4 regions of the Bradyrhizobium sp. PUT101 genome follow, and region 2 is predicted to be linked to each of the others. Evidence: predicted binding sites of a transcription regulator. Region 2 holds the regulator's gene; each other region holds the start of a gene.
The links. Region 2 encodes LexA, which represses DNA repair genes until DNA is damaged. Its sites were predicted from a motif close to TGTTCNNNNTGTGTTCNG; they were not measured.

Region 1: a site for LexA is predicted at 6,060-6,077, ahead of ruvC (crossover junction endodeoxyribonuclease RuvC). Genes of this name have one in related genera too.
Region 3: a site for LexA is predicted at 5,995-6,012, ahead of ACSHT2_RS25185 (ribonuclease T2 family protein). Genes of this name have one in related genera too.
Region 4: a site for LexA is predicted at 3,719-3,736, ahead of ACSHT2_RS20670 (YifB family Mg chelatase-like AAA ATPase). Genes of this name have one in related genera too.

What each region holds. Positions count from the first base shown of each region.
Region 1 is NZ_CP197207.1:3,255,517-3,262,838, reverse strand. Features, by position in the region: gene ACSHT2_RS16060 (molybdopterin cofactor-binding domain-containing protein) at 1-397, opposite strand, end outside; gene ACSHT2_RS16055 ((2Fe-2S)-binding protein) at 406-870, opposite strand; gene ACSHT2_RS16050 (methyl-accepting chemotaxis protein) at 1,654-3,078, opposite strand; gene ACSHT2_RS16045 (methyl-accepting chemotaxis protein) at 3,197-4,945, opposite strand; gene ACSHT2_RS16040 (YebC/PmpR family DNA-binding transcriptional regulator) at 5,150-5,896, shown strand; gene ruvC (crossover junction endodeoxyribonuclease RuvC) at 6,108-6,635, shown strand; gene ruvA (Holliday junction branch migration protein RuvA) at 6,876-7,322, shown strand, end outside.
Region 2 is NZ_CP197207.1:933,606-940,927, reverse strand. Features, by position in the region: gene ACSHT2_RS04550 (ComEC/Rec2 family competence protein) at 1-680, shown strand, start outside; gene ACSHT2_RS04545 (hypothetical protein) at 808-1,242, opposite strand; gene lexA (transcriptional repressor LexA) at 1,800-2,501, opposite strand; gene ACSHT2_RS04535 (molybdopterin molybdotransferase MoeA) at 2,678-3,889, opposite strand; gene ACSHT2_RS04530 (hypothetical protein) at 4,098-4,304, opposite strand; gene ACSHT2_RS04525 (adenylyl-sulfate kinase) at 4,618-5,397, shown strand; gene ACSHT2_RS04520 (TIGR03032 family protein) at 5,404-6,549, opposite strand; gene ACSHT2_RS04515 (autotransporter outer membrane beta-barrel domain-containing protein) at 6,695-7,322, shown strand, end outside.
Region 3 is NZ_CP197207.1:5,226,314-5,233,635, reverse strand. Features, by position in the region: gene hisS (histidine--tRNA ligase) at 1-61, opposite strand, end outside; gene ACSHT2_RS25220 (branched-chain amino acid aminotransferase) at 262-1,344, opposite strand; gene ACSHT2_RS25215 (MarR family winged helix-turn-helix transcriptional regulator) at 1,681-2,223, shown strand; gene ACSHT2_RS25210 (response regulator) at 2,220-2,951, shown strand; gene ACSHT2_RS25205 (ATP-binding protein) at 2,976-4,364, shown strand; gene ACSHT2_RS25200 (DUF3617 domain-containing protein) at 4,430-4,960, opposite strand; gene ACSHT2_RS25195 (hypothetical protein) at 5,005-5,292, opposite strand; gene ACSHT2_RS25190 (hypothetical protein) at 5,477-5,938, shown strand; gene ACSHT2_RS25185 (ribonuclease T2 family protein) at 6,058-6,750, shown strand; gene ACSHT2_RS25180 (23S rRNA (adenine(2030)-N(6))-methyltransferase RlmJ) at 6,944-7,322, shown strand, end outside.
Region 4 is NZ_CP197207.1:4,263,779-4,271,100, reverse strand. Features, by position in the region: gene ACSHT2_RS20680 (ATP-binding protein) at 1-1,419, opposite strand, end outside; gene ACSHT2_RS20675 (hypothetical protein) at 1,544-2,011, opposite strand; gene ACSHT2_RS20670 (YifB family Mg chelatase-like AAA ATPase) at 2,121-3,659, opposite strand; gene ACSHT2_RS20665 (PilZ domain-containing protein) at 3,889-4,134, shown strand; gene ACSHT2_RS20660 (tetratricopeptide repeat protein) at 4,265-5,035, shown strand; gene ACSHT2_RS20655 (AAA family ATPase) at 5,115-6,404, opposite strand; gene ACSHT2_RS20650 (CpaD family pilus assembly protein) at 6,401-7,135, opposite strand; gene ACSHT2_RS20645 (type II and III secretion system protein family protein) at 7,192-7,322, opposite strand, start outside.

The DNA.
Region 1 (7,322 bases), 2.3 Mb from region 2:
CGCCGGCTTCGCGCAGCGGCTTCCAGAATGCCCGGACCGATGTAGAGCCTCCGGTGGCCTGAATGATGAAGATCGGGTTGCCGTAGAGCTTCTCGTTGGCCGGTGCGTGCAGCAGCTGGACTTTCGACCAGTCCGCGTCGAGCTCCTCGGCCAGGATCATCGAGATCGCGGTGTAGATTCCTTGACCCATCTCGACTTGAGGCATCACCAGCGTGGTCACGCCTTCCGGGTCGATCCGGATGAACGCATTGGGCGCGAACTTTCCGTCGGTCGTATCGCGCGGCTGCACCGGTTCGTTGACGGCGGCGCGCAGCGGCAGGTGGAAGGCGAGCAGGAAGCCGGTGGCGAGACCGCCGGTCAGGACTGCGCGGCGGGAGACGCTGTGATGTACATTCATGGCGAACCTCAGGTCTGGCGGCCGTTGGCGGCCTGCTTGATGGCCTCGCGGATGCGCACATAGGTGCCGCAGCGGCAGATGTTGCCGGCCATGGCGGCGTCGATGTCGGAATCGTCGGGATTGGGCGTCGTCGCCAGCAGCGCCGCGGCCGCCATGATCTGGCCGGACTGGCAGTAGCCGCACTGGATCACTTCCGCCTCCAGCCAGGCCTTCTGCACCTTCGCGCCCGCAGGCGTGCTGCCGACGGCTTCGATCGTGGTGACGGCGCGGTTCTCGACCGCGCTCACCGGCAGCACGCAGGAGCGCACCGCCTTGCCGTCGACATGCACCGTGCAGGCGCCGCATTGCGCGATGCCGCAGCCGAACTTGGTGCCGGTCATGCCGAGGATGTCGCGCAGCACCCACAGCAGCGGCATTTCAGGTGGCGCGTCGAAGGATTTTGTTTCGCCGTTGATGGTGAGAACAGTTGCCATATGCATTCCCTTGCTCGGCGATCGCTTGCGGCGATCGCGTCGACGAATTTTGCGCGACGATAATCATATCGGTGCGAAACGATGAAGCGTCGAAATTTCCGGCAATGCATATTTGCGCGGACGAGGCGTGAGGCCATGACGTTCACGAATTTGTGCGGCGATCGCTGCGAAGGTTTTGGGCCAATTGGTATGATAATCGTCATGTTTTGACGCATCTTCGTCGCGTGCGTCATCGACCGCCGCAGATGATCGTGCGAACGCGCAAAATCATGCGATGACGAAACTCGTGCGATTGTGAAAGTGGGCGAGGGCGGGCACGCGCGACATCAATCGCAACGGCCGATTGCCTTACCTTTATCCTCGTGGAGAGGGGAATCGCAGATCAAGGAATGTGGCGGACAGCTCGCCCGCAGCCCATCCTTCGAGACGCCCGCCGGTGGCGGGCCCTCAGGATGAGGGCGGACCGCGCGGTAGCAATTCCACGGGCGCCGACGCTGCATAGCCTCATCCTGAGGGACCGCTGAAAGCGGTCGTCTCGAAGGACGAGGCGATTGCTCAGGCGGCGGCCAAGACCCTGCGGTAGTTCCACCTCACTGGAGAGGGTGGGACGAGGATACGCGATTTCGGAATAATAGCATTATGCCCCTGTTTTGCCCGACGAGTCAAAACGCGCCATGGCCTGCCCGTCTAAGCCATTGATTTCTCAAACCCCGGCTACTGTGCATGGGGTTGTTTTCGAGCTTTTTGTTGTGGCGAGGCCGGAGCGCCGTCGCGCAACGGTGGTCAGCCCTGCCGGAATCCCATCCGGAACGCGCCCCAGTGCTTGCCGCGGATCATGATCGGCGAGGACAGATCCTTCATCAGCACGAACTGCCCGCCGCCCATGTCGCGGCGATAGGTCTGCAGCAGGAACGGCTTCGTATTGGCCGCAACCTTCTTCACCGTGCGATCGGTGAACAGGCGGCGGTTGCGGCAATTGGCGTTATTCCAGACGGGGTCCTTGCCCTGCGGCAGCCGGTAGTTCGGATTGTGGGTCGGCAGATAGCCGCTCCTCGCCCAGGCGACGCAGAACACGATGCGGGGATCGGATTTCTGGATCGGGTCCTGGATCGCGGGCAGCACGCGGTCGGTGAACGCGACGTAGCTGGTGAGGTACTGTTTCGGATCAGTGCCGGGGATCTCGCGATAGTTCTCGTCCATGAGCTGGTCGAGCGTGATGTCGCCGCGGTCGATCGCGGCCTCGAACTCCGCGGAAATCCGCTTCGCGGTGTCGACGACCACACGGATCAGCGGCGCGTCCGACGTCTCCACGCCGCTGTCGGCAATCAGCGCGATCAGGCCTTCAGAGGTGTCGAGCAGCTTCGCCACCCGCTCGTCGGCGTTCTTGAGGTCGCTTGAAGAGAGCTCGACGCCTTTGGCGAGCTCGCTGAGTTCGCTGATGACGGTGTCGCAGTGTCCGAGATTGGAGGTCGCCGCGCGCGCGACGCTGTCGATCTCCGCTTCCACCGAGGCAAAGCCCTGCTGGACGCGCGTGATGATGCCGGAGATCTGCCGGGCGCCTTCGCCGGCGGTCTTGGCGCGCTGCGAAGCGTCGCTGCTCTCGCCGATCAGGCCTTCGATCTGGCCGTCGAGATCGCGCACGGTGTCGGAGATCTGGTGCGTGGCCTGGCGGGTGGCTTCCGCGAGGTTCTTGACCTCGCTTGCGACCACCGCGAAGCCGCGGCCGGCATTGCCGGCGCGTGCCGCTTCGATGGTGGCATTCAGCGCGAGCAGATTGGTCTGCTTGGCGATCGCCTCGATCGAGCCGGATACCTTTGCCACCTGCGCCAGTGCCGAGCCGACGGCGCTCAGGCGCGCCTCGATCCGCTCCACGGCTGCGACGAGCTCGGAGATATGGCTGACCGCGGTGTCGACGGCGCTGCGCGATTGCGCGATCTCGCCGACCGCCGCCGACGTGGTCGTTTGCACGGCCTGCGATGCGTTGGCGATGTCGTGGTTGGCCGAGACCATCGTCTCGGCCGTCTTCTGCAGGTGGTGGAACCGTTCCGACTGGTTCGCGACGCGGTTTGCGACTTCCTGGACGTTGCCGGCGATGTCGGCGAGTTCCACGCCAAGGCCGCCGATGCGGTCGGCGAGCTGATCGATCAGCCGCTCGGCGAGCGTCCGGTTCGATCCTGTGTCCAATACTGCAAGCTGTGCCTGGGACATGTACGGGCTCTCTCCAGTCAGGGCCGTTGATCGGCTCTCGGCGGCATTCCCATTCCAGTTTCGGCTTAGAGGATGATTCGCGGCCGGTGTCTTGCCCAAGAGTGCACTCGGGAGAGCACTACAGCTTGTAGGCCGTGCGGAAGCCACCCCAGTGACGGCCCTGCACGCGGATCGGGACGTCGATCTCGCGCATCATCACCGTGTTCCCGTTGCCCATGTCGCGCGCATAGCTCTGGACCAGGTACGAGCGCAGGTTGCGCGCGGCGGCGAGCCCCGCCGGATCGTTGAACATCCGCCGGTTGCGGCTGTTGGCCGTGTTCCAGGCGACGTCGCCCGGCCGCTGCGGATGCGAATAGATCTTGTTGTGCACCGGCAGGAAGCCGTTGCGGTCGACCATGGCGCAGAACGCCATCCGCGGCTCCCGCGCCAGGAAGGCTTCCTGGAACGGCGGCAGGGCACGGTCGGCCCAGTCGAGATATCTCGTGCGGTATTGCTGCGGATTGGTGCCTGCAATTTCCACGTAGTCCGTGTCGAACAGGTCCTCCATCCTGACCTCGCCGCGCGCAACAGCCTGCTCGAATATCTTCGTCAGCGCATTGCCCGCCTCCATGGCGCGGGTGACCAGCTCCGTGTTCTCCTCGTGGATCGACCAGAGCTTGTCCTCGATCTTCTCGCCGAGCGCGGCGTTGGGACCGACGAATTGCGCGCGGGCGCCGGCCTTGGATTGCTCGACCACGCGCAGGCGGCAGGCGCCGATGTCTTCGAGGGTGCCTTCGATCATCGCCTGCGGTGCAAGCCCGCCTGCATCCGCGCCGCCGATCAGCACGCCATCCATCGCTATTTCATAGACCGGCATCACGCCGCGCGCGGTCTCGAACTTGAGATGGCAGGGCAGCCGCTCGGTCTTGCGGCGGTCGTCATGCTCGCTCTGGCCGAGCAGCACGGCGCAGCGCGATTTCAGTTTTTGAGCAAAAGTGGTGACGGCCTTGCCGGCACTGGCAACGCTCTCGCCATGGGTCTCGGCCGCCTTGGTCGCGGCATCGATCTCGGCCGCGCTCTCGCCGACCGAGATGATGAACTCCGAGGCGTTGGCGGCATTGCCGGAGACTTCGCTGGTCGTGGCGTTCTGCTCGGCGACCGCGCCGTTGACGGTGTCGAAGACCGGGCGGATCGCCTCGATCGCCTGGGAAATGCGGTGCACGGCATCAGCAGAGCCGGCGGCGTCGCGCTGGAGCGCGTCGATCTTCCTGGTGATTTCCTCCGTCGCGCCCTGGGTCTGGACCGCGAGCGCCTTGACCTCGGTGGCGACGACAGCAAATCCTCTGCCCGCATCGCCCGCGCGTGCGGCCTCGATGGTCGAGTTGAGCGCGAGCAGCGTCGTCTGCCGTGCGATCTGTGCGATCAGATTGACGACATTGCCGATGGCGGCGGAGGATTCGCGCAGGCGCTCGACATTGGCGCGGGCTTCCTGCGCCGCGGCGCTGGCCTCGTCGGCGAGCTTGCCGGCATTGCGGACCTGCGCGCCGATCCCTTGCGCGGACTGGGTGAACTTGTCGGCGGCATGGGCGAAGGTGGAGGCGGTCGACTGCGCCGCGTTGGTCCGGCCGGTCAGGGCGTCGGTGCGGTCGCGAATGGCGGCAAGCGTCGCGGCGGTCGCCTCGGCGCCTCCGGCCACCGAATTGGCGGCGCGCTCGAGCTGGCGGATCATCGCGCCGAGCTCGAGTTCCAGCAGTTCCAGGATTTCCCGGGCCGAATCACTTTCGGCGGCCGGGGCGGGCGCGGAATGGGCCGCCGGCTGCGGAGCCTCCAGGGCTGTCGCAGGCGCAGCCTGGTCCGGCAGACGCTTCCGAAATATTCCGAACGCCATCGGGCCTCTCTTGTCGGAGAACGGTCGGGCGCTATTTTCGCAGTCCGGAATGAAATCAGGGTTAACGGTGCCTGCCCCCTAGGCACGAGCCAGTACGTTGTTACCTTAAAGTCGTAGTGCCTCTTTCATTCCGGTGGGTTGGCGGCCTATAAGGCCGCGCTTCCCACGCTCACCTTGGCGCACGATTCCTTAACGAGACCACGCATGGCCGGACATTCCCAATTCAAGAACATCATGCACCGCAAGGGGCGGCAGGATGCCCAGAAGTCGAAGCTGTTCGGCAAGCTGGCGCGGGAAATCACCGTCGCAGCCAAGCTGGGGACGCCTGATCCGGCCATGAACCCGCGCCTGCGCGCCGCCGTGATCGCCGCGCGCCAGGAGAACATGCCGAAGGACAATATCGAACGCGCCATCAAGAAGGCGCTCGGCAGCGACGGCGAGAACTATGACGAGATCCGTTACGAGGGCTACGGCCCCGGCGGTGTCGCCGTCATCGTCGAGGCGTTGACCGACAACCGCAACCGCGCCGCTTCCGACATCCGCTCCTTCTTCACCAAGTCCGGCGGAAATCTCGGCGAAACCGGCTCGGTGTCGTTCATGTTCGACCGCACGGGCGTCATCGAATATGACCGCAGCGTCGCCTCCGACGACGCCATGCTGGATGCCGCGATCGAGGCCGGCGCCGACGACGTGATCTCGGGCGAGAACGGCCACGAGATCTACGCCTCGACCGAAGGCTATCGCGACGTCGCCAAGGCGCTGGAAGCCAAGTTCGGCGAGCCGCGCAAGGCCGCGCTGATCTGGAAGCCGCAGAACACGGTCGCCGTCGATGACGAGACCGCCGAGAAGCTTTTCAAGCTGATGGATTTGCTCAACGAGCACGACGACGTTCAGAACGTCTACGCCAACTTCGAGGTGTCCGACGCGCTGATGGCAAAGATGGGCGGCTGACACCGTTCTCGTGTCCCGGACGCGCTGCAGCGTGAAACGCTGCTGCGCAGAGCCGGGACCCATCGTTCTCCGGGTCCAGACGCCTGCTGGGCCCCGGTTCAGCGTCGCAGCACTGCGTGCCGCGCTACGCCCGGGCACGAGACCCCACTTCCCCTGTTACTTCCGTTCTGTTTCTGTTTCCCCCGCGGCGGCCAGCCGCTATCACTGGCCCATGACTGCGCTCCCGATTCGTGGCCCCGTTCGCATCATCGGCATCGACCCCGGCCTGCGCCGCACCGGCTGGGGCGTGATCGAGGCCGAGGGCAACCGGCTGATCTACGTCGCCTGCGGTTCGGTGGAGCCGCCGGACGACCTGCCGCTGTCGAGCCGCCTGCTCGTGATCCATGAAGGGCTCGCGGCCGTTCTCTCCAACCACCAGCCGATGGAAGCCGCGGTCGAGCAGACCTTTGTGAACAAGGACGGCGTTGCCACGCTGAAGCTCGGCCAGGCCCGCGGCGTCGCCATGCTGGCGCCCGCAATGTTCGGCATCTCTGTCGCCGAATACGCGCCGAACCAGGTCAAGAAGACGGTGGTCGGCGCCGGTCACGCCGACAAGCAACAGATCGCGATGATGCTGAAGATCCTGCTGCCGAAAGCCGAGCCGCCGTCCGCGGACGCCGCCGACGCGCTCGCCATCGCCATCACCCACGCCCATCATCGCCAGAGCGCGGCGCTCCGGCTGAAGGTGGTGGGTCTCTAATGCGCGTTGTGAGGCACAGATGAGCCGCATGGACGGTGTGCTCCCTCCCCCCTTGTGGGGGAGGGCTGGGGAGAGGGGTAGCCGCAGCGGTGGTGCCGCCGTCGTCAATGAGCTGCGCGCGTTACCCTCGCGCCTTCGAGAGAATCCCCATGCGGTACCCCCCTCCCTGACCCTCCCCCACAAGGGGGGAGGGAACGGTGAGTCATTGCCGTGCGTCCTTCAAGCGATGGGGGCGCAGCCATGATCGGCAAGCTCAAGGGCCTGATCGATTCCTATGGCGAGGATTTCGTCATCCTCGACGTTGGCGGTGTCGGCTATCAGGTGCATTGCTCGTCGCGCACCTTGCAGCATCTGCCGTCGCCGGGTGAGGCCGCCGTGCTGTCGATCGAGACCTACGTCCGCGAGGACCAGATAAAACTGTTCGGCTTCCGCACCGATCAGGAGCGCGAATGGTTTCGCCTGCTGCAGACCGTGCAGGGCGTCGGCGCCAAGGTCGCGCTCGCCGTGCTCGGCACGCTCTCGCCCGCCGACCTCGCCAATGCCATTGCGCTGCGCGACAAGGCGGCGGTGGCGCGCACGCCCGGCGTCGGCCCCAAGGTCGCCGAGCGCATCGTCACCGAGTTGAAGGACAAGGCGCCGGCCTTCGCCAATGTCGATCCCGCTGTCGTGCATCTCGCCGGCGCCGTC
Region 2 (7,322 bases):
TCGGCCGCATTCCCGCGTTCGGGATCGCGCCGCTGATCGCGGCGAGCCTCGGGATCATCGTGATGGGGCTGTTGCGCACACCCCTGCGCTGGTCCGGTGCCCTGGTGCTGCTTGCGGCCATCCTCTCGGGGCTGTCAGTGCGGCAGCCCGATATCCTGATTGCCGGGGACGGCGCGAGCGTCGCCGTGCGGGGCAGGGACGGGCAGCTGCATGTGATCCGCGCGAGCAAGGATGGCTTCCTGCTGAGGGAATGGTTGGCTGCCGATGCCGATCCGCGCGACGCCGGCAACGCCTCGTTGGCCAACGGGGTGTCGTGTGACGAGGCCGGCTGCGTGACGCCGCTCGCGGACGGACGGTTGGTCGCGTTGGCTTTGCGCATCGACGCGCTGGCTGACGATTGCACCCGCGCCGCGCTGGTGGTGACGGCACGGCCCGCGCCGCCTGATTGTGCGGCGATGATTGTCGATCGGCCGCGGCTCGCCAGTCAGGGCGCGCTGGCTCTGACGCAGAGCGGTGACGGCTTCTCGGTTCAGGCGGTGAGGGCGAGAGGCACAAGCCGCCCCTGGCTGCCGGCCGGCGCCGGCGAGGGGAATTTCGACGGCAGCCTTGCGCCGAAGACGGCCGTGCCCCGCAACCGGGACGCAACGCCATCGGAGACGGACTTGCAGGCGGACGATTGAGGAGCGATGCGGGGGAGGTCGATCGGGCGGGATTTCGCAGGACGCAAACCATACCATCTCGCCGGCCTCGGCCGGCGATGGCATTTCATTCCTGGCCCACGACCATCGGCCGGGGGCGACGACGACGTCAGCCGATCGGCAGGCGCGTGATCGTGGACCGCGTGTCGGCGACGATCTGCGGCTTGTGCTCGCGTTCGCCAACCGGTTGGGTCACCGGCAGTTGCAGCACGGTCGCGCGCTGGCCTTCGACGAGCTGTGTCACCAGCACGTATTTGCCGTCGGGAAATTCGATCGCGTCATGATGGCGATCGGGAATGTGCGGGTCGATCTTGCCGAACTTGCCGACGCGGGAGTTCACGGTGCGCGTCCAGATCCAGCGATTGTCGTAACGGACGTTGTCGGCGAAAGCGAGCTCCGTTCCCGGCAGCAAGCAGACCGCGACGGAGAGATCGGCTTCGGAGGCGAAGCCACGCGTCGAGGTGCCGCGGAAGGTTGTCGTGACGATCGTCTCGCCGACTTCGGCGGGGCGTGTCGCGACGGCATGCAGGCTGTAGTCACACATCGGGTGCTCCTCATGCGAAGATAGCGACCCGCACCTCCTTTGGAGGCGCTGGCCTCTATCAGGGTGGAAGCACGCAACGCTCTGCTTGGTTGTAGGCAAATCTGCGGCTGCGTCCGCAAGCCGCGATCACATTATCTTTCCCTGACTCGATAGGAACAAAGCCGATGCATGCGTATTCGGAAGGCGCGTGCGTCAGCGCCCCGCGGCTGCCGACCGACGCGAATATTGCCAGCCCGATTGCAGAGGCTGTGCAATTGCATTTCGCACGTTGCGGGTATGCTCGCTGGCCGCCCATTCCGTTCGCATCTGGCGGTGCGATTGTGTGGCAACGGCCTGCGGCGCTGATGCTGCGATCAGCGCCGTGACGATCGTCCATGAAACGATCTGGCGCATGACGTCTCCTCGAACTCTCAGGCCGCGAGGCGATTCTGCTGCGCGGCGTGTCGAGGATGTCGCGCCGGAGGAGGGGCCGGATAGTCTGAGCAGAACCGGAAAGACGATCCAGCCGGAGCGGAGAATGATCCGCTCCAATAGGTGTCGAACGACCGCAGGACCGCTCAGTACTTCCGGTACAGCCCGATCAGCTTGCCCTGAATCTTCACGCGGTTCGGCGGAAGAATGCGGACTTCGTAGGCGGCATTGGCGGGCTCGAGCGCGATCGAGGCGCCACGGCGGCGGAAGCGCTTGAGCGTGGCCTCCTCGTCGTCGATCAGCGCCACCACGATGTCGCCGGTATCGGCGCTCTCGTTGCGCTGGATCAGCGCCATGTCGCCGTCGAGGATGCCGGCCTCGACCATGGAGTCGCCGCGCACTTCGAGTGCGTAGTGCTCGCCCGAGCCGAGCATGTCAGGCGGCACGCTGATGGTGTGGCTGCGCGTCTGCAACGCCTCGATCGGCGTGCCGGCCGCGATGCGGCCCATTACGGGCACTGCGACGGGACGCTCGCCCTCGTCCACAGGCGGGCTGGAGGTCGTGCGCACCTTGCCGAGATTGCCTTCGATGACGCTCGGGGTGAAGCCGCGGCGGCTGCCGGCGGCGGCCTGGAGCTCGGGCAGCTTGATCACCTCGATGGCGCGGGCGCGGTTGGGCAGGCGGCGGATGAAGCCGCGCTCCTCGAGCGCGGTAATCAGGCGATGGATGCCTGACTTCGAGCGCAGGTCGAGCGCATCCTTCATCTCGTCGAAGGAGGGCGGCACGCCGCTTTCCTTCAGACGTTCGCTGATGAACCGTAGAAGCTCGTACTGTTTGCGCGTCAACATCTCGACCAAAGTCCCCCGGTTGATGTCGTTTGATTCCGAGATGATGATGTCAGCGATAAGCCGCTACATCCTCGAAACAAATCATGAACGGACACTATATGTTCGATATGTGTTCCGCAACTGCTTAATTTATGGTGAACAGGACGAGGCTCGCGGAATGCGTGTGGCCGCGCAGCTCAGGCGGGGAGCCGCAGCACCTCGCAAGGCGTGCCGGCCTCGGCCCTCGGCGCGAACGGTGCGCGCACGAGAAGTACCTGTGCTGCAGCGAGATTCGCAAGCAGAGAGGAGTCCTGATGGCTGACGGGAAGGGCGACGAGCGTGCCGTCGTCACGCTGTTCCAGGCGCGCACGCAGATAATCCTCGCGCTGGTCGTTGGCACCGAGATCGCGGCCCAGCACGGCGCGCTCGCGGTGATGATGGATCACTGAGCGGCCCGACATGGCGCGAATCAGCGGCACCATGAACAGGAAGGCGCACACGTAAGACGACACGGGATTGCCGGGCAGGCCGATCACGCGCATTGCGCCGAGCCGTCCGTGCATCATCGGCTTGCCGGGCCGAATCGCGATCTTCCAGAACGCCATCGAGATGCCTTCGTCCTTGAGCGCCTGCTGGACCAGATCGTGGTCGCCGACCGACGCACCACCGGTCGTGATCAGGATGTCGGCGCCGCTCTCCCGGGCGCGACGGATGCCGGCGGAGGTGGCCTCCAGCGTATCGGCGGCAACGCCGAGGTCGATGGTCTCGGCGCCCTCGCTGCGGGCGAGCGCGTGCAGGGCATAGCCGTTGGAATAGACGATCTGGCCGTGACCTGGCGTGGTGCCCGGCATCACCAATTCGTCGCCGGTGGCGAGGATCGCGACCCTCGGACGGCGGAAGACGGCGAGATGCGGGTGGTTCATCCCGGCGGCCAGCGCGAGATCGCGCTCCGTGAGACGGCTTCCCTTGCGGAGCAGCACGTCTCCCTCGCGGAAGTCGATGCCGGCGGGGCGGATGTGCCGCCCGGGAATCGCCGCTTCCTTGATCGTGATGAGCTTGCCTTCCGCGACGGTGTCCTCCTGGATCACCACCGCATCGGCGCCGTCGGGAACGACGCCGCCGGTGAAGATCCGCACGGCTTCGCCGGGCCCAACCCTTCCCGCGAACGGTCGACCCGCCGCGACCTCGCCGGTGACCGCGAGCCTGGAATCGACCGTTGCCGCATCGGCGGCGCGCACCGCATAGCCGTCCATCGCCGACATGGCCTCCGGTGGCTGCGTGCGCCGCGCCGCGACGTCGCGGGCGAGCACGCGATGGTAGGCCTCATCGAGGGAAACCATCTCTTCAGGCAGCGGCTCTGCACCCGCCAGCACCGCGGCTAGCGCGTCAGAAACGGGCATGAGGGCCACGGGCGGAAACTCCTGCAAATGGGTGGCGAGAGTTCTAGCCGAGTGCAGGCGCGAGGCAAAGCAGCACGCAGGATGATTTATCCGGCGCGATTTCCGTCGTGGTGCAGGGAGCTCAAGTCCGCCGCGGCATGATCCGGAAGGCGAGACAGACCGGCACGAGGATAGCCATGGCGAGGACGAGAGTGACGAGCGCCACGGCCAACATCGGTCAACGTCCTGCCGGATCGCTCGGACCGACGTCCGGTGCGACGTCGGGAGCTCTGGGATCCGGATCCTTGTCGGGCAGCGGATCGGCCAGGGACTTCAGGTCGGCCGCCTTGCTGATCAGCTTGGCGGAAAGGTCAGAATCCGAGGTGGTTCTGGCGAATTCAAGCAGGAGAGAGGCTTGCCTGGTGAGATAGCTTTTGCCCAGCACGTCGATCAGTCCGATGTAGAGGTCCCAACGGACTCATGAGTCCGAAAGGTGGTATTCCGTTCCCGGAACTTCGTACAAAAATGCACAGAGGTGTTGGGTTCCTCATCTTCTGCAAATTGAGTTCCGGGAACCGAGGGTGCTGCGGCCTCTCGCTGGAGCCCGTTGGCGTCAGATGCCAAGCGCCCTCAATGCGTTCCCGACGTCGCCGGGCGACATCACGTGCACGGCGTTCAAACCGACAGCCCGTTGGGGCTCCACAGCCAAGCTGGTGTAAGCTTTACGGCATACGTTCTCTTGAAGCGAGGAGCGGCCCATGACACGAAAAATTCTCATCATGGGGCTTCCGGGCGCGGGTAAGACGACGCTCGCCAATACTCTGGCGCCGCTACTCAATGCAGTTGTTTTCAATGCGGACTCGGTTAGGGCCAACGTATCGAGAGACCTCGGCTTTAGTCACGAAGATCGCGTTGAACATGCCCGCCGCATGAGCTGGATGTGTGACCGGGTAGTCGAAGCGGGAGGAACGGCGATCGCGGACTTCATTTGCCCGACGGAGGAAACGCGGGCTGCATTTGGTTCTACTTTCACAGTTTGGATTGATCGCATTCAGGAGAGCCGATTCGCAGACACCAATCGTATGTTTACACCGCCCAGCCATTTTGATGTGCGCGTCAATGCGGATGGCACTGTTCGATATTGGGCGGAGCAAGTGTTGGCACGCCTGCGACCGGCATTTGATCCACAACTGCCGACCGCGCTGTTCATCGGCCGCTATCAGCCGTTTCACCTTGGCCATCAGCGCCTGATCGAAGAGGGCCTGCGTCGTGTCGGCCAGGTGTGCATCGCTGTTCGCGATACGCACGGAATCGATCAGAAAAACCCGCTATCGTTCTTCGCGGTGAAGCAACGGATCGAAGCTGCGCTGTCGGCCCATGTAGGCCGCTTCATTGTCCTGCCGATGCCCAACATTACCAATGTCTATTACGGCCGCGACGTTGGTTACGCAGTCGAACGCATCGTGCTCGACGAGGCAACGGAAGATATCTCCGCCACGGACCTGCGTCGGATGAGTGCAGCGCCGATGCCCCGATAATCGTCGTCAAGCGCTGCCGTCGGTCTCGAGCGGATCGTGAGTGATGAGGTTCAGAATCTCGTCGGAGGTGAAGCCGAGCGCCATCGGCCGCACCACATCCGGGACCACGCCGAGATCGTAGAGTTCCGTCACAGATCCATCGATACGGAACCAATGAACGCACGCACCCGTATCGAGATCGATGATCTGCACCCCGCACCACGGCTCCGAATCGGCCTCGGCGAGTCTGCGGTCGAGGGCCAGCCCTTCAAAGCGCTCGTAGCGTGGTTTTGACAGTCCCACGAATGCGTACCTGCCATGGAAGGCGAGCCCGCGCACGAAACCCGGGCAGAAGGCGAGCACCCGAAATCGCCCATCTTCCGCCAGGGCGCCGCGCTCGATCCAGCCGATCTCGCCGGTTCCGGAGTTCAGCAACCACAATCGGCCGCTATACATGCGCGGAGAATGGGGCATTGAGAGGCCTCCGAGAACGACGGCACCGGACTGCACGTCGATGACGATGCCGCCATTGGCGCGCCGGTCGCGCCAGCCATCGACGGTGTCGGATCTACTGACCGCCGTCACGTAGCGCGGCACGCCGGCTTCCATGGCGAGTCCGTTCAAGTGGCACCGGTCCTCTTTGACGATCTTCGAAATGAAGGAAGGCTTCCACAATGGCGTGAAGCTGTGCCGCTCGGATGTCGTGGCAAGGCAGTTATAGAGCGTATTGACGAAGACAATGCCGCCATCCTTCGTCAAGCCGATGTCGTGAACGTCGAGCTCGCCGGTGATGAATAGTTCACGCGGGACGTAGCACGCGTCATGCAGATCGTTGATTGTCTGCTCGCGCTCGAGCACGTTCCTGAACTTGACGATCTGGAACAGTGTGGCGAGAAGAAGGGTGTCTCGATCCGCGACGCAGATCCCCATCGCCTTGTGAAAAAAACGCTCATGCACCAGAAGCCCGCCATCGACGTTCTGCCCGATCAGATAGAACTTGCCTGATTGATAGGACGAAACGGCGAGTGCGATGCGCTCTGAACCAAGAAAGGCCGGCAGCCCAGGCGACATCGAATACTTGACCGCATTGCCGCCGTGCTCCGCGGCGGCGTCTGTGCGCAGTCGATCGGCAGGTTGCTCGATCACTTCGTTGCCTGTGATGCTCCTGGACAACGTCAACACTAGCCGAGTTCTTGCGGAAACACCAAGCCGGGTCTCCCCCGACCGGGCTGACTACTAGCGCGGGAGGTCGTTACTGTGTAAAAACGCAGGTAGCGCGATTTAGGTGGGTTGGAACCTGCATTTGCTGGAGGCCTTATTGGCCGAACGGTCATTGCGTCATCTGATCTTGTCCTCCTCGATGCTCGCCAGCGCGGTCATCGGTTATGGCCGCCGCGCGTACGCCGCCTGTGTTCCGGCCGGCGGATCGAACTTCCTATGCTCCGGCGCCAGCACGGCCCAGTCGGTCTCGGCTGCCAATGCCAATGTCTCGACGCTGCCCGGCTTCAGAGTCACGACCGTGTCGTCCAATGCCCTGGCCATTACCGGATCCGGCGATCTCTTTTACACGGACACGAATTTCTCGGCCCTGACCGCGACCTCAGGCAATGGGTTGAACGTATCCAATGCCGCCGGCCCGGGCAGCATTACCATCAACACCAACGGTGCCGTCACCGCCCGCAACTACGGCATTCGCGGCCGAAACTTCGGTAGCGGAGCGCTGTCGATCACGGCCAATGGAGATGTCATCAGCACCGGCACCGGCGTGGCTTCGCTGTCGCGCGGAATCGTTGCCGTGAGTTCGGGAACCGACCTTAGCGTGACGACGGGAGTCGGGACCACCGTGAGCGGATTGCGATACGGCATCTTGAGCCGCAACTACGGCACCGGCACGACAACTGTGACCGCCAATGGGGATGTCGCAGCCAGTGGCACGACGGGAACAG
Region 3 (7,322 bases), 3.2 Mb from region 2:
CCTCGAGCCCGCGCGGCAGGCGCGCCTTCAGTTTCTGGGGCTTTTTGGGTTTCTCGGCCATGCGCGGCGTTTACCAGCCGACGCGGGATGCGGCAACCGCTGGCTTTTGCCCTCTTCCCTTGTGGGAGACGGGTGAGGGGTCTCTGTCGCGAGAAAGTCCCTTGCAGAAACAACCCCTCATCCGGCTCTTCGCGCCACCTTCTCCCACAAGGGGAGAAGGGAAGAAAGAAGCGCTGCGTCGCGTCCGGGACACGAGAGTCCCTAGAAGACCTTCCGGATCCAGTCGTGCGGATCGTTGGTGCGGCCGTACTGGATGTCGACGAGCTGCTTGCGCAGGCCCATGGCGACAGGGCCGGCGGCGCCGCCGCCGATGTCGAAGTCGCCGTTCACAGAGCGCACCTTGCCGATCGGCGAGATCACCGCGGCGGTGCCGCAGGCGAAAGCTTCCTTCAGCTTGCCTGAGGCAGCGTCCTTGCGCCACTGATCGAGCGAGTACGGCTCCTCGCGCACGGTCTTGCCGGCATCGCGGGCGAGCGTGATGATGGAGTCGCGGGTGATGCCGGGCAGAATGGTGCCGAGCGGCGGCGTCGAGAGCGAGCCGTCGTCGAACACGAAGAACACGTTCATGCCGCCGAGCTCCTCGATGTAGCGGCGCTCGACCGAGTCGAGGAAGACGACCTGATCGCAGCCGTGCTGGATCGCTTCGGCCTGGGCGCGCAGGCTCGCGGCGTAGTTGCCGCCGCATTTGACGGCGCCCGTGCCGCCGACCGCGGCGCGGGTATAATTCTCGGACACCCAGATCGAGACCGGCGCAGGCCCGCCCTTGAAGTAGGAGCCGACCGGCGAAGCGATGACTGCAAAAATGTAGTCGGACGAGGGTTTGACGCCGAGGAAGTTCTCGCTCGCGATCATGAAGGGACGCAGGTAAAGACTGCCCTCGCCGCCCGGAATCCAGGCGCGGTCGATGCGCACGACCTGCTCGACCGCCTCGATGAAGACGTCTTCCGGAAGCTGGGCCATTGCCATGCGGTCGGCCGAGTCCCTGAAGCGCCGCGCATTGGCGTCGGGGCGGAACAGGTTCACCCCGCCGTCGTCGCGCTTGTAGGCCTTGAGGCCCTCGAAGATTTCCTGGGCGTAGTGCAGGACCGCGCCGGCCGGATCGAGCTGGAAGTGGGTGCGCGCCTCGACCCGCGCCTCATACCAGCCGCCCTTGGCCTGGCTGTAGCGGACGATCGCCATGTGATCGGTGAAGACCCGTCCGAAGCCGGGGTCCACCAGCCTGGCGACGCGGTCCTTCTCAGGGGTTGGATTGGATGCGGGCTGGATATCGAATTTCATGCTCATGTCCTTGCCTCCCGCTGCCGCTGGCGGCGCTGTTCTGGCGCCCGCCTGCCCGCTTCGGGGCCCGGCTGGCTTTGATTGTTTCTGGCGGACCACCGCCAGCCTTGTTACGGCCGGTTTCCGTGGCCAGCATGTCACCGAGGACATGCTTTTGCGGAAGGCGGAAGTCCAGTATGTTTTGCCGAAATGCCGCTCGACAATCGCACGGTAGATCTGATCCGGCCGTCGTCGCCTGTCCGGCTCGCTCCGGCGCCTTGCTCCGATGCTACCCGACGCGAAGCGATCTAAAATTTCGTGCGGGTCGATCGTTTTGTAACATTGAACCCAAGATACGTCAATATGCCTGACATAAATTTCGCGACTTCCTCTCACGACGCCGCCGAGCCCAGGCCGGCCGCAGACGACGGAGGCAATTTGCGCTGGGATATCATCGAGCTGCTGTTCTTCGCGTACCGCGACTTCGTCGGCGATCCCGACCAGGAGCTGGAGGCGTTCGGCTTCGGCCGGGCCCACCACCGCGTCCTGCATTTCGTCTACCGCTATCCCGGCCTGAAGGTCGCGGACCTCCTCGACGTCCTGCGCATCACCAAGCAGTCGCTCGGCCGCGTCCTCAAGCAGCTCCTGGACGAGGGCTATATCGTGCAGAAGACCGGCGACAATGATCGCCGCCAGCGCCTGCTCTACGCGACGCCGAAGGGCGAGGCGCTGGTGCAGAAGCTCGCCGGCCTCCAGACCACGCGAATCACCAGGGCACTTGCGGAGATGGCTCCGCAGGATGCCGAGACCGTGAAGCGCTTCCTGCGCGCGATGATCGACCGGGACGATCCGGACAAGGTGCTCGAGACGATCTTCGCTTCCGTCAACCACGACGCCAAGGAGTGACCGTGTCGCTCGCTGCCACGCTCGCCCGCCCGCCGGTGCAACCTGCCGACGATGCCCCGCATCTGCTGCTGGTCGACGACGACCGCCGCATCCGCGATCTGCTCTCGCGCTTTCTCGCCAGTGAGGGCTACCGCGTCACCACCGCGGCGAGTGCCGGCGATGCACGCTCGAAACTGCTGGGTCTGCATTTCGACCTCCTGATCCTCGACGTCATGATGCCCGGCGAGACCGGCTTCGATCTCGCCCGCTTCATCCGGACCTCCTCCTCGGTGCCGATCGTGATGCTGACGGCGCGGCACGAGGCGGAAGCCCGCATCGAGGGCTTGCAGATCGGCGCCGACGATTACGTGGCAAAGCCGTTCGAGCCGCGCGAGCTCGCGCTGCGCATCAACAACATCCTCAAGCGGGCCGCCCCGCCGCCACAGGTCGCGATCGTGGAGAAGATTGCCTTCGGTCCCTACGTCTACCATCTCGAGCGCGGCGAATTGCGCCAGGGCGAGGAGGTCATCCATCTCACCGACCGCGAGCGCGAGATGCTGCGGATTCTCTCGGAAACACCGGGAGAGACCGTGCCGCGCAGCGCGTTGACCGGCAACGGCAGCGTCAACGAGCGCGCCGTCGACGTGCAGATCAACCGCCTCAGGCGCAAGATCGAGACCGACCCCGCCAATCCGCTGTTCCTCCAGGCGGTGCGCGGCATCGGCTACCGGCTGGTGGCCTCGCCTTGAGACCTCAGCAGTGAAGCGCGACCGATGAGCACGATCGATACCGGCCTGACGCTTTTGAAGAGCGCCGCCGGCCGCGTCTCCGCCGCCAATGGCTGGATGGGCAACGCGTTCAAGGGCTGGATGCCGACCGGCCTCTACGCCCGCGCGCTCCTCATCATGATCGTGCCGATGGTGGTGCTGCAATCGGTCGTCGCCTTCGTGTTCATGGAACGGCACTGGAACACGGTGACGCGCCGTCTGTCGGCTGCGGTGGTGCAGGACATCGCTGCGCTGATCGATGTCTACAAGGGCTATCCGCAGGACAAGGACCGCGACCAGATCCGCCGCATCGCGCAGCAGCGACTCGGCCTCGTGGTCGATTTCCTGCCCGCCGGGGACATGCCGCCGCCGGGACCAAAACCGTTCTTCTCGCTGCTCGACCAGACGCTGTCGGTGCAGCTCGGCCGCCAGATCGGGCGCTCGTTCTGGATCGACACGGTCGGCCGCTCCAACCTGGTCGAGATCCGCATCCAGCTCGATGATGCCGTGATGCGCGTGTTCGCGCAGCGCAGCGCCGCCTATGCCTCGAACTCGGAGATCTTCCTGTTCTGGATGGTCGGGACGTCCTCGATCCTCTTGATCGTCGCGGTGCTGTTCCTGCGCAACCAGATCAAGCCGATCCTGCGCCTTGCCGATGCCGCCGAGAGCTTCGGCAAGGGCCGCGAGGCGCCGAATTTCCGCCCGAGGGGCGCGCGCGAGGTGCGGCGTGCGGCAGTCGCCTTCCTCGAAATGAAGTCGCGCATCGAGCGCACGATGGAGCAGCGTACCGCGATGCTCGCCGGCGTCAGCCACGATCTGCGCACCATCCTGACCCGCTTCAAGCTCGAGCTGGCGCTGATCGGCGACAGTCCGGAGCTCGAGGGCATGCGCAAGGACGTCGACGAGATGTCGATGATGCTGGAGGATTACCTCGCCTTCGCGCGCGGCGATTCCGGCGAGCAGTCGCAGCCGACCGACATGGCGCAGGCGCTCGAGGAGCTGCGCAGCGATGCCGAACGCCACGGCCACATCGCGACCGTCGCGTTCCACGGCCTGCCCGTGGTGACGGTGAAGCCGGCCTCGTTCAAGCGCTGCCTCGCCAACCTCGTCACCAACGCGGCGCGCTACGGCAAGAACATCGCCATCACCGGCCAGCGCGATCACCGTTATTTGACCGTCACGATCGACGACGACGGCCCGGGCATTCCCGCTCACTTGCGCGAAGAGGTGTTCAAGCCGTTCCTGCGGCTGGACAACGCCCGCAACCAGGACGAAGGCGGCACCGGCCTCGGCCTCGCCATCGCCCGCGACATCGCCCGCTCGCATGGCGGCGACATCACGCTGGGTGACAGCCCGATGGGGGGATTAAGGGCGAGCGTGCGGATTCCGGTGTAGGCTGCTCCTAACCTCTCCCCGTGAGAACGGGCGAGGGAGCGCATCGCCTGCGCGGCGAGCAAATCCTACTTCGGCAGCAGCGCCTTCAGCTTGTCCATGTCGCGCAGGTTCATCTTGAATCCGCCCGGCATCACGATGTCGCCGGGCTTCTGGTCCGGCTTGCAGGCGCCCAGCCATTTGGCCTGCAGCGTCATGGTGGTATCGCGGCCGGCTGCGCCGGCGACACCGCCTTGCGCGTGCGAGGTGGTCTTCACCGTGTAGGCCGAGTTGAAATCGCCCGTGATCTCGGCATGCGACGTCGTGCTGACGCCGGCGACGTTGCACTCGGAATCGCTGACATAGCCGGTCGCAGTCTTCTTGATCTCCTGCTTGGCGCAGATCTGCTTGGCCATCGGGGAGACGTTGTTGCTCATCTCCTTGTCGACGGTCTCGTCGGTGCAGTGCTGCATGGTCATCTCGGGCACCGGCGAGCCGGTCGTGACCAGCTTCATTTCCCAAAGACCGGCCTTGCGCACCGGCAGGTCGTCGGCGCTGGCGCTGCCTGCCGACAACGCGAGGCAAAGCGTCGAGCCGAGCAAAGCGAGTTTGCGCGTCATGTGGGAGGCTCCCGGCCGAGAGAGTGCGGCGTTACGACAGCGTCTCAGTACAGCGTGCGGATCGGCTGCTCGGCGGCACCATAGGGCACCCAGCGACAGGCGAACGAGATGTAACCGCCCTCATAGCCCTGCACCGCCAGGAATTTGGCGACCTTGCCGTAGCGTGCGCAGTGATCGACAGCGACCTGACGCGCGTCGACCTGGGTCGCCATCGAATAGGCGATGATCCCGCCGGTGTCGTTGCCCTTGAACGGCGGCACGATATCGGCGCGCGCCGACTGGCCCGCCATCATACCCAGGGCAAGAAGGCCAGCGGCCGCAATGATTCGCATTCCCGTCACTCCAATTGGCTGGCGCCAGTCTACGGTGCCGGGATGGAAGTGGAAAGAACAGATGCCCGGTTGGCCGCGACGTCCTGGTCAACTCCTGGCCAAGTGTTGCCGCGCTGCACTTGACCTCCCCCGGCCTTCGCGGCACCGTCTAAGCTTCGCAAGACCTAAGCTGTCTGGATTGACCATGCGCGCCCCCTCCCCGAAATCGCTTCGCTTTGCCGCCCTGCTCGGCCTCATGTTCGGGGCGCTGTCGCTCGGCGAGGCCAGGGCCGCCAATCCGCTCGAACTGAATTTCTGGCTGAGCGGACCGCGCTACGACGGCGCCGTCGTCGATTGCGACAAGGCCCTGCCGACGATCGCCACCCAGTTCTGGGAAAAAGAGAGTTCGTTCTGGAATTCCTCGTTGAAGATCACCGGCTTCTCCGCCGTTCGCGAGGTCGCGTTCAGGCCCTGGCAGTCCGACAATATTCCGCGCCGCTTTTGCACCGGCGAGGCCATGCTCAATGACGGCAAGGTGCGCAAGGTGCACTTCTCGATCATGGAGGATGGCGGCTTTGCCGGCTACGGCGACGGCGTCGAATGGTGCGTGGTCGGACTCGATCGCAACTGGGCCTACAATCCGGCCTGCCGCGCCGCCAAGCCCTGATCCGAAGAAGGCCTGATTCGGCTGATCAGCCCTCAGACGACAACCGCTTCGAATTTTGTTCTTGAAATGTTCTCATTGCCTGCTAGGCTGCGTGCACAGTCTAGTTGAGGGGCGTTGCCATGTTTCATCCCAGATTGCGTTCGTTGTCCCGTCTGATGATCTCGCTGACCCTCGCCGCTGGGCTGGTAACACTCGCCGGCGGCGCGAAGGCGCAGGACAAGCGCCAGAACGCACCGGGCGAATTCGATTTCTATGTGCTCGCGCTGTCATGGTCGCCCTCGTTCTGCGAAGAGGCGGCCGAGCGCGGCAGCCGCTCCCACATCCAGTGCGGCGGCCGGCCCTACGCTTTCGTGGTGCACGGGCTGTGGCCGCAATATGAGAACGGCTTCCCGGAATATTGCCGGCGGCCGGCGCCGCGGCTGAACCGCAACATCGTGTCCTCGATGCTCGATCTGATGCCGGCGCCGGGCCTCATCTTCAACGAATGGGACAAGCATGGCACCTGCTCCGGGCTCGAGGGCCGCAGCTATTTCGAGACGATCCGGAAGGCGCGCGCCGCGATCAAGATCCCGGCCGACTATCTCGATCTGTCGGAGGCCAAGACCGTAGCGCCGGCAGAGGTTGAGGAGGCCTTCATCAAGGCCAATCCGGGCCTCAGCAATGCCAGCGTCTCGGTCACCTGCAACCGGACACGGCTGTCCGAGGTCCGCATCTGCCTCAGCAAGGACCTGCAATTCCGCGCCTGCGACGAGATCGAACGCCGCGCCTGCCGCCGCGACCAGGTGACGATGCCGCCGATCAGGGGCGGGTAGGCGGAGATCTCTTGCCCCGGATGTAGTGCAATGCGCCGCGAAACGCGGCGTAGTGCACGGCTGATCCGGGGCCCATCGCGCAAGAAGAAGCTGGGTCCCGGCTCAGCGGCGCAGCGTTACACGCTGCGCCGCGTCGGGGACACTTGATTGTGCCTCTTTGCTCAAGCCGTCACGTGGCGTAGTGCTCTCCGCCATGAACTACCGCCACGCCTTCCACGCCGGCAGCTTCGCCGATGTCGTCAAGCACATCGTGCTGGCGCGCATCCTCACTTACTTGCAGGACAAGCCGGCGGCGTTCCGCGTCATCGACACCCATGCCGGCGCCGGCCTCTACGATCTCGACAGCGACGAGGCGCGCCGGGGCGGCGAATGGTTGACCGGCATTGCGCGGCTGCTGCAGGCGCGCCTGTCGAACGAGACCGCGGCGCTGACCAAGCCCTATCTCGACATCGTCCGCGCCTTCAATCCGAAGGGCGAGCTCAAGGCCTATCCGGGCTCGCCGTTGATCGCGCGCGGCCTGCTCAGGCCGCAGGACCGGCTCGTCGCCTGCGAGATCGAGCCGAAGGCGCGGA
Region 4 (7,322 bases), 3.3 Mb from region 2:
GAGATCGGGGCTCGGAAATACCGTCTGGCCGGCGCCGGCCTGCGACGGCGGAAGGGGCACCGCGACCTCGAAGGTCGAGCCCCTGCCCGGCTCGCTCGTGAGCGCGATCCGGCCGCCCATGCGCTTGACGATGCGTTCGCTGATGGCAAGGCCGAGTCCAGTGCCGCCATAGGTGCGGGCGACGCGCTCGTCGGCCTGCTCGAACTCGCGGAAGATACGCTGCTGGGCTTCGGCTGCGATGCCGATGCCGGTATCGCGGACCAGGAAGCTGATCTCGTTCGGCCAGATGCCGGGCTCGACGATCAGCGCAACGCCGCCGTGAGCTGTGAACTTGATGGCATTGCCGGCGAGATTGAGCAGCACCTGGCGCAGCCGCGCGGCGTCGCCGACGACCTCGAGCGGCAGGCGCTCGTCGACATAGGCGGCGATCTCGAGCGTCTTCGCCTGCGCGCGCGGCGCGAGCAGCTCGGTGATCTCCTCGACCAGGGTCGAGAGCGCGAAGGGACGTTGATCGAGGTCAAGCTTGCCGGCTTCGATCTTGGAATAGTCCAGCAATTCCTCGATCAGCGCCATCAAGGCTTCGCCCGAGGTTTTCACCGCCCTGGCATAGGTCGCCTGCTCCGGCGTCAGCGTGGTGTCGAGCAGGAGGCCGCCCATGCCGATGATGCCGTTGAGCGGCGTTCGGATCTCGTGCGAGGCCATCGCGAGGAAGCGCGATTTGGCGCGGTTGGCGGCATCGGCCTGGTCGCGCGCGTCGGACAATGCGCGTTCGGTCTCGGTGCGGTCGGTGACGTCGCGTCCCACGCTCTGCAGTTCGGCGGGCTGTCCGGCATCGAGCCGGACATAGCCCTCGCGCCAGGCGATCCAGCGCGCGCCGAGCGGGGTTGCGATCTTCTGGTCGTGGATGCGCGTGCCGTTGCTCTCGCGGGCATTGTCGCCCTGCTCCAGCACGTCGAAATCGAAGCGCGTGCCGACCAGTGCGCTGCGCGCCTGTCCTGCGAGTGCGCAATAGGCCTCGTTGGTAAAGGTGATGCGGCCCTCCGTGTCGCGCAGCACGATGAGGTCGCCCTGCTGTTCGAACAGGCTGCGGGCGCGTTCTTCCGCTTCCTTCAGCTCCCAATTGCGGTCGATCAACGCCTCATTGTGGGCGGCGAGCGTGCGCAACCGCTTGTTGACGAAGCGCAGGCGCATGCTCAGCGTCGCAAGGCCGAGGCAGGCGAGCGCGAACAGGAAGCTCGCGCCGATCGCAAAGGCGTGGGGATCGTAACCGGAATTCTCGGACCGGCTGCCGGACACGAAACCATAGGCGCCGCCGAAGGTCGCCGAGAAGATCATGAAGGAGCGGATCGCGAAGGCAATGCGGGGGTGCTGCCGCTTGAAGCGGCGCATGCGCACCTTGATCCGGAACGTCCGACCCATCGCCACCGACCCGACTCTTGCTTGAAGCCCCGCCACCGCCGCGTGCGACCATGGCCCGCTGACCTTGCGAACAGCTTGAGGCCCTGGTTCTGCGTCCAAACAGGGTTGACGAGGTGTTAACGGCTCAGAGCGAAGCCGCCTGGAAGCGGCCATGGCCGCCGCGGGCGCCGACGATCAGCGCCGCCGCCTCGCGCTGCGAGAACGTCTTCGACTGCACATAGATGCGGTAATCCGCCGGTCCTTCGCTGGAGAGATAGACCACCGGCCCGCCGTCGACGGGCTGCGCGGCAATCGAGATCAGTCGTGTCGAGGGGGTGGCCTGGCAGGAGTCCGGCTCGGAGCCGAGACCGTCGTCCACCACAGTGAAGTCCGCGGCGTCCGCGTCATCGGTGATCTGGACCCGCACGGTGGCCCGCGCGGGATCGTCGGTGAAGGCGACATGCATGCCGGCAGTCCAGAACAGGGATGTGAGCTCGACCGTAGTGTCGCCGAGCGCGATGCAGGGATGCGAGACCGATCCGATGTCTGCACGGGCGAACACCGCTATCGCCAGCAGGGGAACAACCGAGGCCAGGATCTTGAAACGCAACATGACACTCTACTCGCCGGGCCCTTCTGGAACTCACAACCGAAACTCGCGGGCCTTATGGTTTGCAGAGCGTAAAGGAAACTCGTTACCGCCGGGTTGATGCGCGACGCGATCACGCCATCTGGCGCACATCCTCCGCGAGTGCGCGGTAGGACAATGCTTCGGCGAGGTGCAGCCGGCCGATCCTGTCCGCGTGGTCGAGGTCGGCCAGCGTGCGCGCCACCCGCAGCACGCGGTGATAGCCGCGCGCCGACAGCCGCATGGTCTCGGCGGCATCGCGCAGCAGCTTGGCGCCTTGCGCATCCGGCTTTGCGATCTCCTCCAGCACCGAGGCGGGCGCCTCGGCATTGGTGCGGACCTTGGGCAGGCCGGCATCCGCATAGCGCGCGAGCTGGATGTCGCGCGCCGCCGCCACGCGTGCGGCGACCTCGGCGGAGCCTTCCGCCGGCGGGGGCAGGATCAGGTCCGCCGCGGTCACGGCCGGCACCTCGATGCGCAGATCGATGCGGTCCATGAGGGGACCGGAGATGCGCGCCTGGTAGTCGCCGGTGCAGCGGTCGATGCGGCCGCGCTTGCAGGCATAGCCGGGCTCGAACGCATTGCCGCAGCGGCAGGGATTCATCGCCGCGACCAGCATGAAGCGGGCAGGGTAGGTGACGCGGTGATTGGCGCGCGACACCGCAACCTCGCCGTTCTCCAGGGGCTGGCGCAGCGAATCCAGCACGCGCGGATCGAACTCCGGCAGCTCGTCGAGGAACAGCACGCCCTGATGCGCCAGCGAGATCTCGCCGGGCCTGGCGCGCATGCCGCCGCCGGTGAGCGCGGCCATGCTGGCGGAATGATGCGGCGAGCGGAACGGGCGCCGCGCCGTCAGCGCGCCGCCTTCGATCTCGCCGGCCACGGACGCGATCATCGAGACCTCGAGCAGCTCGCCCGGCGACAACGGCGGCAGGATCGAGGGCAGGCGCGCCGCCAGCATCGATTTGCCGGCGCCGGGCGCGCCGATCATGAGCAGGTGATGCCCGCCGGCGGCCGCGATCTCCAGCGCGCGCTTGGCGCTTTCCTGGCCCTTGATGTCGCGCAGGTCGAGCGTGGAGGCGGCGGCCTCGTGCACCTTCGGCGAGGGCCGCGACAGCACCTGGGTGCCCTTGAAATGGTTGGCGATCTGGATCAGCGAACTCGCGGCGACGATCTGGATGTCCGGGCTCGCCCAGGCCGCCTCGGAGCCGCAGGCCGCCGGGCAGATCAGCCCTTCCTCGCGCGCATTGGCGCCGATCGCGGCGGGAAGAACGCCGGCCACCGGGGCGATCGAGCCGTCGAGGCCGAGCTCGCCGAGAACGGTGAAGCCGGTCAGCGCATCCGGCGGGATCGCGCCGATCGCCGCCATCAGCCCGAGTGCGATCGGCAGGTCGTAATGGCTGCCTTCCTTGGGCAGGTCGGCCGGTGCCAGATTGACGATGATCCGCCGCGCCGGCAGCGCCAGTCCCGAGGCGATCAGCGCCGAGCGCACCCGCTCGCGCGCCTCCGACACCGCCTTGTCCGGCAGGCCGACGATGGCGAAGGCCGGCAGGCCAGGGGCGACCTGCACCTGCACGTCGACCGCGCGGGCCTCGATCCCCTCAAAGGCGACGGTAGAAACCCGCTGAACCATGCTCAAACCAGCCTGCCCCTTTCGCGCAATTAGGGGTAGCAGAGCGCGGCCGCCTGCGCAAGAACAATACGGGAACATTCCCCGCCGCCCGCGCAAGTCCTAACCGTTCGTAAACGTGACACGGAGACTACGTCTCGAATGCGGGCTTCTGTCCTCAGCACATTCCAACGAATGTCCACTACTCCTGAGGCTGCGGGATGGGCCGTGATCTAACAAGTGAAGAAGCAAGATGCTTGCAAATCGCCGGAGAAGCGAACGTCGGGTGTGCAGCCGGCTCGCCAAGATTCATTTTGGCGCGGGCTCGCTGCCGCGGGACTGCACGATCACGGATATTTCGGACGGCGGTGTGAAAGTGGTGGCGGAATTCCTGGAAGTGCCGCCGCAATTCACCATCATCTTCGCGCCGGACTATTCCCGCCAATGCCGCCTGCGCTGGCGCATCGGCTGCGAGTTCGGCGCTGAGTTCGTCGACTAAGGTGATCCGGAAAAGTTGCGCAGCGGTTTTCCGGCAAGATCATGCTCAAATGATCGAGCGACCCGCCTCCTTAACGGGACTTTAGCGTTAATGGGTCAGCATCTCTGATCAGTTGCCGAGTGATCAGAGTATGTCCAAGCGTTCGTCCCTCGCCGCACCGGCGAGATTCCTGCTTCCCGCGCTCCTGGTGCTCGGCCTCGGTGGCTGCCAGACAGCCGGCATCGACGATGTCACCGGCGCGCTCGGCGCCAAGTCGGAACCGGTCGGCAGGGCCGACACCAAGTCCGGCATGGACGCGCTTCGCGAGCGCTATCGCGCCAGGCCCGGCGATCCCGGTGTCGCGCTCGCCTACGGCAAGGCGCTGCGCGAGTCCGGTCAGCGCGCGCAAGCCGTCGCGGTGCTGGAGCAGGCCGTGCTCGGCCATCCCAGCAACAAGGCGCTGCTCGCCGGCTATGGCCGCGCGCTTGCCGACAACGGCAATTTCCAGCAGGCCTTCGACGTCCTCAGCCGTGCGCATGCGCCGGAAGATCCGGACTGGCGTATCCTGTCGGCGCAGGGCGCGGCGCTCGATCAGCTCGGCCGCAACGAGGAGGCGCAGCAATATTACGCCGCGGCGTTGAAGATCGTGCCGAACGAGCCGACCGTGCTGTCCAATCTCGGCCTGTCCTATATGCTGCAAAACAATCTGCCGAAGGCCGAACAGGTGCTCGGCCGCGCTTATCAGCGCAATCAGAATGATGCGCGGGTCCGCGCCAATCTCGCGCTCGTGCTGGGATTGCAAGGCCGCGAGGCCGAGGCCGAAATCCTCGTGAAGGCCGATCTGCCGCCCGATCAGGCGGCGGAAAAGGTCGCGGCGCTGCGGCAGCTGCTGGCGAAGAAGCAGCAGCGGGCGGACAAGTAGCCCGCCCTTTCCAGCTTCTTGTTTTGCCGCGTTTTCTTGACGCGAGCGGTATCCACTTCGCTCGAAAACGCGTCTGCCGCTACGACGCCTTGCGATGCGGGGCTGACCCGCGCCCCGATCTGCCCTTCAGCTTCTTCAAGAGCGGCTCGAGCAGCGAGCGCTTCGGCTTCTTCACCTCGCCGCGGCCGGCGAGGCGGTTCGCCATATTCTGGAACAGAAGGGTGGTGCGGTGGGTCTTGGAGACCTCCGCGATCATCTGGCCGTTATTGGCCGCGGTCGAGAACAGTTTCGAATCGAACGGGATCACCGCGATCGGCTGGCTCTCCATGGTCTTGGCGAACGCCTTGACCTCGATCTCCGCGCGCTTGTGCATGCCGACCTGGTTGAGGCAGTACAGCGGCGGGCGATCATTGGGGCGTGCCGCTTTCAGCACGGTCAGCATGTTCTTGGTGTTGCGCAAGTTCGCGAGATCGGGCTCGGCCACGATCACGATGTCGTCGGCGTTCACCAGCGCGCGCCGCGTCCAGCCGGACCATTGATGGGGAACGTCGAGCACGATGCAGGGCGTGGTCATGCGCAGCGTGTCGAACACCGCATCGAAGGCTTCGGCACCGAAATCATAGACGCGGTCGAGCGTAGCCGGCGCCGCCAGCAGGCTGAGGCGATCGGTGCATTTGGCGAGCAGGCGCTCCATCAGCGCCGTGTCCGGCCGGTCCTGCGACAGCACCGCATTGGCAATGCCCTGTATCGGATCCTGGTTGTAGTCGAGGCCCGCCGTGCCGAAGGCGAGGTCGAGATCGATCACGACGGAATCGAGCGCGAGGTCTCGGGCGATGGTCCAGGCCACATTGTGCGCGACGGTGGACGCACCGACGCCGCCCTTGGCGCCGACCACGGCGATGACGCGGCCGGTGATGATGGCCTCGGAGGCCGAGAACAGGCTGCAGATCGAGCGGACGACGTCGAGGGTTTCGACCGGGCCGACCACGTAATCGTTGACGCCGCGGCGCACCAGCTCGCGATAGGGCGCGGTATCGCTGGGGCTGCCGATCACGACCACGCGGGTGCCGGGATCGCAGACGCCGGCGAGGTCGTCCAGGCCCTCGAGGATGTCGCGCGTGCCGTCGGACTCGATGACGATCACGTTCGGCGTCGGCATCGATTCATAGACCTCGATCGCCGCGGCGAGGCCACCGTCCTTGACGGTGAGGTGGGCCTTGGCGAGCCGGCGATCCTCGCCCGCCGCGGACACCGCCTTGAGCGTCTGCTCGGTCTCGCAAAAGGCTTGCACCGAAATGCGAGGAACCGGTGCAATGTGTTCCTCGGGGTGCCGCGGATCGTCCGCTTCTTCGTCGTCGAAACTTGTCATTTGCCGGTGTCGCTGAGTTTGGCCTTGTCGGATTCGGGATAGGGAGTCGCGGTCGTCGTGCCCTTGCGATAGCGTTCGAACGCGATGTTGCGCCGTGCGGTATAGGCGGGCGTTTCGGCGCGCGGCTGCTCGAGATCGGCCGGGTTGTCGACCATGGCCGCGAGATTGCGCTGGCTGGCGCAGCCCAGATTGAAATAGGGCCGGTTCTCGTTGTAGCCGGGATCGAGGATGGAGGGGCCGATGTCTTCCGGCCACAGCCCGCAGGGGCCGGCGACGGCCGCGATCTTCGAATAACCCAGGCGGATGGTGGGCAGCAGCCCGGGATCCTCAGGGCGATAGGGATGCTGGACGATGGCGCGCGACGGCACGCCGCCGGACGCGAGCACGGACCGGATCTCCTGGTAGGTCGCGGCAGCCGCGCGCGAATTGGCTGTGTCGACAGGCACGTCGACGACGACCGAGCCGGTGCCTTCGCGCGCCCAGTCCCGCGCGATGCCCGCGACGTCCGAATGCTGTGCGGGCGAGAGGCCGCCTCTCGCCTTGCCGACGAAGATCACGATCGAGCGCTTGCCCTCCTGCACTGCGATCGGGTGACGCTGGCGATAATCGGTCGGCACCGTCTGGGTGACGATCTCGCCGGCGGTGTTGCAGGCGCCCAGCATGACGGAGATCCCCGCCAGTGCCAGCACCACGCCCAGATTGCGACGTCGATTCGCTGTCGTCTTCGTCATCGCCTCATCCCCTCCTGCCCCAATTCCTGCACCGGTCCCCACGCCGCGCGTTCGTCTCAGTCGATGATGAAGCCGAAATCACCCGGCGTGCCGCTGATCGGATCGACGCGGCGCGCGATGCCATAGAGGCGGTTCATGCGGCCGAGCAGCGCCGTCTGCGCATCCGAGGCCGGCGCAAAGCCGTCGT